2 regions of the Paenibacillus sp. FSL R5-0378 genome follow, and region 1 is predicted to be linked to the other one. Evidence: a T-box and tRNA genes for the amino acid it is inferred to sense, from the RefSeq annotation. Region 1 holds a T-box; the other holds one or more tRNA genes.
The links. The T-box of region 1 lies ahead of pheS (phenylalanine--tRNA ligase subunit alpha). A T-box ahead of a tRNA ligase gene usually reads a tRNA of that ligase, here a tRNA-Phe.

Region 1 (3,378 bases):
CAGGCCCGGGAAGCGTTGGAGGAATCGATCCGCAAATACCAGGAATGGTTCCACCAGGCCGAGAAATCGGCGGATAAAAATACGGAAACGAAGGCGGCGCTGCCTTACTACAAAGCGAAAGCCAAGAAAAACATTTCCAGGTATCACGCCAAGCAAAAAGAGCTGGAGCGGCTCGAGAGCGAAAGCGTGGAAAAGCCGAAAAGCGGACCGAAGGTCAACCTGCAGCTGGGCGAGGGTGGTTTCTCCGCACGTGTGCTGGTGCGGCTTGAGCAGCTGTCCTTCGGCTACGGGACGAAGAAGCTGTTCGACAAGTTCAGCCTCATCCTCTCCCGCGGCGACCGGCTGGCCGTGCGGGGGCCGAACGGAGCGGGCAAGTCAACCCTACTCAAGCTGATTATGGGCGAGCTTGTGCCAAGCGAAGGAACGGTATGGCAGCATCCGGCCCTGAAGATCGGTTACTTCTCGCAGGAGCTGGAGGTGCTGAACGAAGAGGAGACGCTGCTGGACAGCCTGCTCCGCCTGCCTTCGATGACCGAGACGCATGCGCGGACGCTTCTGGGCTGCTTCTTGTTCAAGCGGGAGGACGTGTTCAAGCGAATCGGGGATTTGAGCATGGGGGAGAAATGCCGCGCGGCTTTCGTGCAGCTGTATTTCTCCGGGGCCAATCTGCTCGTGCTGGATGAGCCGACGAACTATTTGGACATCTCGACGCGGGAAGTGATCGAGGAGGCGTTATCCGCATATCCGGGTGCTCTGGTCGTCGTGTCCCATGACCGGATGCTGATCCGCAAGCTCGCGGACCGGCTGCTGACCGTCTCTCATACGGAAGAACCGCATCTGTTTGAGGGCACGGTTCAAGAAGAGGAAGAGCAGCTGGCCAGACATAACGGAGCACTGAAGGAGGATACCGACCGGGAAAACGCCCGGCTGGCGCTGGAATGGGAGCTGACCCGGCTGCTGAACGAAGACGGTGGGAGCGACGAGGAGGCTGCGGCACGGATTACGAATATCCGTAGGCTCCGGAGCGAGCTGGAACAGCTCTAATTTGAGGAATGAAGTCTGGTTCCGCAAAAAATGGGCATGCTGAGAAGGGGAACGCCTATAGATTTAGGCGATTCGGACTTGTCAATACAGCTTTTTTTGCCTATAATTATTGACTATAGTCAACGGACTGGTTCCGGTGAATGAATGACCTGTATGGATCAGCCATTGCAATCCAATTTATGTGTCAAGACAAATGCGTTGATGGAGATAAGTAAGCAGTGCCTCTTTACAGGGAGGGGACGCCGGAGATTGAGAGCGTCTCTACAGAAACAGGCTGCTGAAATTCCCTCCGGAGCAGTTCCCTGAACGAATCCACGCGCCAGCATGTTTGCTGACAGGATTCCGCGTAGGGGATAACGGTTTTCGATCCGTTACATCGAATGAGAGTGAGATCAAGCTGGCCAGAGGTGCGCGTGTGCGTATCAAACGGCTTTTCGCTTGTCTAACAAGGGTGGTACCACGGTCTTTTCGTCCCTTTTGGGGAGAAAAGGCCTTTTTGTATTTCTTGGGAATTTTTTATGAGGATCCCCGCCAAGTATCTGAGCAGTCACCCGGGGCAAAAGCCCTGCTTTGTGGGGCGTTGTTGGTCAAAAATGTATTGGCGATTTCAAGAAGGAGGCAGGAAGTTCATGAAAGAAAAGCTGGAAGCATTGCGGCAGGAAGCGATCGCGCAGCTGAATGACGTCGCTGACGTACAGACGCTGAACGATTTGCGCGTGAAGTATCTGGGGAAAAAGGGGGCGCTGACCGAGATTTTGCGGGGCATGGGCGCGCTTAGCGCGGAGGAACGTCCGCTGATCGGCCAGGTGGCCAATGATGTGCGCGGAGCGATCGAAGGACTGATCGAGTCCAAGCAGCAGGCTTTCCAAAAGGCCGAAACGGAGCAGCGCCTGCAGGCGGAGAAGGTGGACGTTACGCTTCCCGGCCGCAAAATGACCCAAGGCGGCACCCATCCGCTCAACAAAGTCATCCAGGAAATCGAGGAGATTTTCATCGGCATGGGCTACCACATTGCGGAAGGACCGGAAGTGGAGACCGACTATTATAACTTTGAAGCGCTGAACCTGCCGAAGAACCACCCGGCTCGTGACATGCAGGATACGTTCTACATTACCGAGGAGCTCCTGATGAGAACGCAGACGTCACCGGTGCAGATCCGGACGATGGAGAGCATGCAGGGCAAGGTGCCGGTGAAGATCATCTGCCCGGGCAAAGTATACCGCAGAGACGACGACGATGCGACGCACTCGTACCAGTTCTACCAAATTGAAGGCCTGGTGATCGGCGAAAACATCCGTATGAGCGATTTGAAAGGCACGCTGCTGCAATTCGTCCGCGAAATGTTCGGACCGAACACGCAGATCCGCCTTCGTCCAAGTTTCTTTCCGTTCACAGAGCCGAGCGCAGAGGTCGACGTAACCTGTGCCAGATGCGGCGGCAGCGGATGCCGGGTGTGCAAGCATACGGGATGGCTGGAAATTCTGGGCTGCGGCATGGTGCATCCGGAAGTGCTGCGCAAGGGCGGCTACGATCCGGAAGTGCACAGCGGCTTCGCGTTTGGCATGGGGCCGGACCGGATTGCGATGCTGAAGTACGGAATCGACGATATCCGTCATTTCTATGGCGGCGATGTGGCATTCTTGAAGCAGTTTGCCCGCATGTAAGCGTAAGGTTAGCGAATACGGGAAGAAGGAAGGGAACGCAAGTGAAAGTATCAACTGAATGGTTATCCGATTATGTATCACTGGAAAATGTAACGGCCGAAGAGCTGGCCGAGCAGATTACGCGCGCGGGCATCGAGATCGACGAGGTTGAGCACCGCAATCACGGTATTTCGAAAGTCGTCGTGGGTTATGTAAAAAGCAAGGAGAAGCATCCCGATGCGGATAAACTGAACGTCTGCATCGTTGACGCGGGACAGGGCGAAGACCTGCAGATCGTCTGCGGCGCGAAAAACGTGGATGCCGGACAAAAAGTACCCGTTGCCCTGGTCGGCGCTCTGCTGCCCGGCGGTCTGGAGATCAAAAAAGCCAAGCTGCGCGGCGTCGCTTCTCAAGGCATGATCTGCTCCGCCAAAGAGCTGGGCATGAACGACAAGCTGCTGCCGAAGGAGCAGCAGGAAGGCATACTCGTCCTTGAGGAGAACGCGCAGATCGGAACGCCGATCACCTCCGTGCTCGGCCTGGACGACAAAGTACTCGACTTTGACCTGACGCCGAACCGTTCCGACTGCCTCAGTATGCGCGGAGCGGCTTACGAAGTGGCGGCTATTCTGGGCCGCGACGTCAAGCTGCCTGATCCGGAAAGGGAACTGGTTGAGGTAGCTGACGCGGC
Region 2 (3,378 bases), 460 kb from region 1:
AGGACAGCTTCGCCAGAAGTCCCATGACACCGAATGCGAGGATAATCGTACCGATGACCACCTTACCTCTGCGAATTCCATAATAGCCGAGCACGATCATCAGGATCGGGAAGATCAATCCGATCAGCCTGCCGAATAATGGAGCGAATACTCCCAGGAGCATCAGTGCCCCGATTGCGATCAATACGATCGCCCAACCAGAAGTTTTATTTGTTCTCATGCATTGTCACCGCCTTTCGTTTGTATCAACCTTATGACTCTATTTTAGGTTCAATCCGGGTTTTCCAAAACGGACCCAAGACGGTTTTTAATCCTAGACCTAAGTCGGGGGAAGGCTCGGACCTTAGACGAAGCAAGCTTTTTCTGCATGTAACGCGGCAGCCACATCCTCCACTGGCAGCTCCAATTGCCCGTTTATAGGGCATGATCAACACGCTCTGGAACTTCAATGAGCAGTTTACTTATACAATGCTTGGGATAGGGAGTCGTTGGAGGCTCTGAGCAAGGGATTTAGCACTTAGCTAAAGAAACATAGAGCCTGTTTAACCCGGTTAAAGCTGGCTGGAATGGTTTATCAGCTTTAAACAAGGATGGGGAAAACGTTCAAAGGGAGTAATGGTAGAACGAACGGATTGATCAGAGGATCTTTAAATACCATACAGTCATACAAATAAACGCAATACGAATTATAATGGCCGTCTTTCAGCGGGATGTCATCAGGTGGCTGATTGGAAGGAGAAGTGCAAGTGTACAGCAGGATGAGGGATTAACGAACGACGAACGATGGCTCGGTGTACAATGTTAGTCTATACAAGAAAAAGCCTTGGATATTTTCCAAGGCTTTTCTCTATGATGCCGGTGAAGGGACTCGAACCCCCACGGTTTCCCTCACGATTTTGAGTCGCGCGCGTCTGCCAATTCCGCCACACCGGCATATTCAGTTAAAAAAAATGGCGCGCCCTAAGAGATTCGAACTCCTGACCTTTTGATTCGTAGTCAAACGCTCTATCCAGCTGAGCTAAGGGCGCATATGAAGTTAATGGAGGCGCCACCCAGATTCGAACTGGGGATAAAGCTTTTGCAGAGCTGTGCCTTACCACTTGGCTATGGCGCCGAAATCAAATGGAGCGGACGACGGGAATCGAACCCGCGACCCTCGCCTTGGCAAGGCGATGCTCTACCGCTGAGCCACGTCCGCTTAAACTGGCTGGGGATATAGGATTCGAACCTATGCATGACGGAGTCAAAGTCCGTTGCCTTACCGCTTGGCTAATCCCCAACAAGATTGTCATTATAAGTTATGGGGCGATCGATGGGACTTGAACCCACGAATGCCGGAGCCACAATCCGGTGCGTTAACCCCTTCGCCACGACCGCCATAATAAAAGATATGAAGCTGTATTTCGAATGGCAGGGGCAGCAGGAATTGAACCCACACTAACGGTTTTGGAGACCGCTGTTCTACCTTTAAACTATGCCCCTATAATAAAACTGGTGGAGGCTGATGGATTCGAACCACCGAACTCGTACGAGAACAGATTTACAGTCTGCTGCGTTTGGCCACTTCGCTAAGCCTCCATATGGTGCCGGCGAGAGGACTTGAACCCCCAACCTACTGATTACAAGTCAGTTGCTCTACCAATTGAGCTACACCGGCTTTTATGCTTATTATTAAATTCATGGTGGCTCGGGACGGAATCGAACCGCCGACACGAGGATTTTCAGTCCTCTGCTCTACCGACTGAGCTACCGAGCCTAATTTTGTTTCTATCAAGAGTATTATTGCAACAAACTAAACTCTCAAGAAAATAAATGGCGGAACCGACGGGATTCGAACCCGCGATCTCCTGCGTGACAGGCAGGCATGTTAGGCCTCTACACCACGGTTCCACGGCCAATTATGTATCTCCATAAATAAGGAGATAAATTGCGGGGGCAGGATTTGAACCTGCGACCTTCGGGTTATGAGCCCGACGAGCTACCGGACTGCTCCACCCCGCGTCATTAAAAAATATTTATTTTCTTTAAAGTATACATGGTGGAGGCTGAGGGGATCGAACCCCCGACCCTCTGCTTGTAAGGCAGATGCTCTCCCAGCTGAGCTAAGCCTCCATAAGAAACACTTTTAATATCTTAGCAGATAAACCACTAAAAAGGCAAGCATTTTTTCTTTTGGATTCTCATCCCTGAAGCTAATAATTAAAGTGGTGACCCGTATGGGATTCGAACCCATGTTACCTCCGTGAAAGGGAGGTGTCTTAACCCCTTGACCAACGGGCCAAACTATAATGGCGGAGAGAGAGGGATTCGAACCCTCGAGACGCTTTTGGCGCCTACACGATTTCCAATCGTGCTCCTTCGGCCAACTCGGACACCTCTCCATAATGGCTCCCCGAACAGGACTCGAACCTGTGACAACTCGATTAACAGTCGAGTGCTCTACCAACTGAGCTATCAGGGAACAATATTTAATTCAAGTGTTTGATCACCTGAAAACTAGATACGAAACGAATCTACATTTTATATTTTTTGGATAAGCCCTCGACCGATTAGTATTGGTCAGCTCCATGCATTGCTGCACTTCCACCTCCAACCTATCTACCTCGTCGTCTACAAGGGGTCTTACATACTGGGAAATCTCATCTTGAGGGGGGCTTCACGCTTAGATGCTTTCAGCGCTTATCCCGTCCGTACGTAGCTACCCAGCCATGCTCCTGGCGGAACAACTGGTGCACCAGCGGTACGTCCATCCCGGTCCTCTCGTACTAAGGACAGCTCCTCTCAAATTTCCTACGCCCACGACAGATAGGGACCGAACTGTCTCACGACGTTCTGAACCCAGCTCGCGTACCGCTTTAATGGGCGAACAGCCCAACCCTTGGGACCTACTTCAGCCCCAGGATGCGATGAGCCGACATCGAGGTGCCAAACCTCCCCGTCGATGTGGACTCTTGGGGGAGATAAGCCTGTTATCCCCAGGGTAGCTTTTATCCGTTGAGCGATGGCCCTTCCATGCGGTACCACCGGATCACTAAGCCCGACTTTCGTCCCTGCTCGACTTGTAGGTCTCGCAGTCAAGCTCCCTTCTGCCTTTGCACTCTTCGAATGATTTCCAACCATTCTGAGGGAACCTTGGGGCGCCTCCGTTACTCTTTAGGAGGCGACCGCCCCAGTCAAACTGCCCACCTGACACTGTCCCCATACCGGATCACGGTACCAGGTTAGAACCTAGATACGATCAGGGTGGTATCCCAACGGCGCCTCCACCCAAGCTGGCGCTCAGGTTTCAAAGGCTCCCACCTATCCTGTACAGATCGTACCCAAATCCAATATCAAGCTGCAGTAAAGCTCCATGGGGTCTTTCCGTCTTGTCGCGGG

Region 2: it encodes a tRNA-Phe, which carries the amino acid that the T-box ahead of pheS (phenylalanine--tRNA ligase subunit alpha) is inferred to sense. The anticodon was not compared.

What each region holds. Positions count from the first base shown of each region.
Region 1 is NZ_JBBPAY010000001.1:2,112,689-2,116,066, forward strand. Features, by position in the region: gene abc-f (ribosomal protection-like ABC-F family protein) at 1-1,044, shown strand, start outside; T-box leader at 1,234-1,523, shown strand; gene pheS (phenylalanine--tRNA ligase subunit alpha) at 1,674-2,708, shown strand; gene pheT (phenylalanine--tRNA ligase subunit beta) at 2,750-3,378, shown strand, end outside.
Region 2 is NZ_JBBPAY010000001.1:1,649,575-1,652,952, reverse strand. Features, by position in the region: gene MKY74_RS07505 (LiaF transmembrane domain-containing protein) at 1-220, opposite strand, end outside; tRNA gene MKY74_RS07500 (tRNA-Leu) at 854-933, opposite strand; tRNA gene MKY74_RS07495 (tRNA-Arg) at 952-1,028, opposite strand; tRNA gene MKY74_RS07490 (tRNA-Cys) at 1,041-1,114, opposite strand; tRNA gene MKY74_RS07485 (tRNA-Gly) at 1,124-1,198, opposite strand; tRNA gene MKY74_RS07480 (tRNA-Gln) at 1,205-1,279, opposite strand; tRNA gene MKY74_RS07475 (tRNA-His) at 1,302-1,377, opposite strand; tRNA gene MKY74_RS07470 (tRNA-Trp) at 1,409-1,482, opposite strand; tRNA gene MKY74_RS07465 (tRNA-Tyr) at 1,493-1,578, opposite strand; tRNA gene MKY74_RS07460 (tRNA-Thr) at 1,582-1,657, opposite strand; tRNA gene MKY74_RS07455 (tRNA-Phe) at 1,681-1,756, opposite strand; tRNA gene MKY74_RS07450 (tRNA-Asp) at 1,814-1,890, opposite strand; tRNA gene MKY74_RS07445 (tRNA-Met) at 1,928-2,001, opposite strand; tRNA gene MKY74_RS07440 (tRNA-Val) at 2,037-2,112, opposite strand; tRNA gene MKY74_RS07435 (tRNA-Glu) at 2,206-2,280, opposite strand; tRNA gene MKY74_RS07430 (tRNA-Ser) at 2,290-2,381, opposite strand; tRNA gene MKY74_RS07425 (tRNA-Asn) at 2,386-2,461, opposite strand; rRNA gene MKY74_RS07420 (23S ribosomal RNA) at 2,530-3,378, opposite strand, start outside.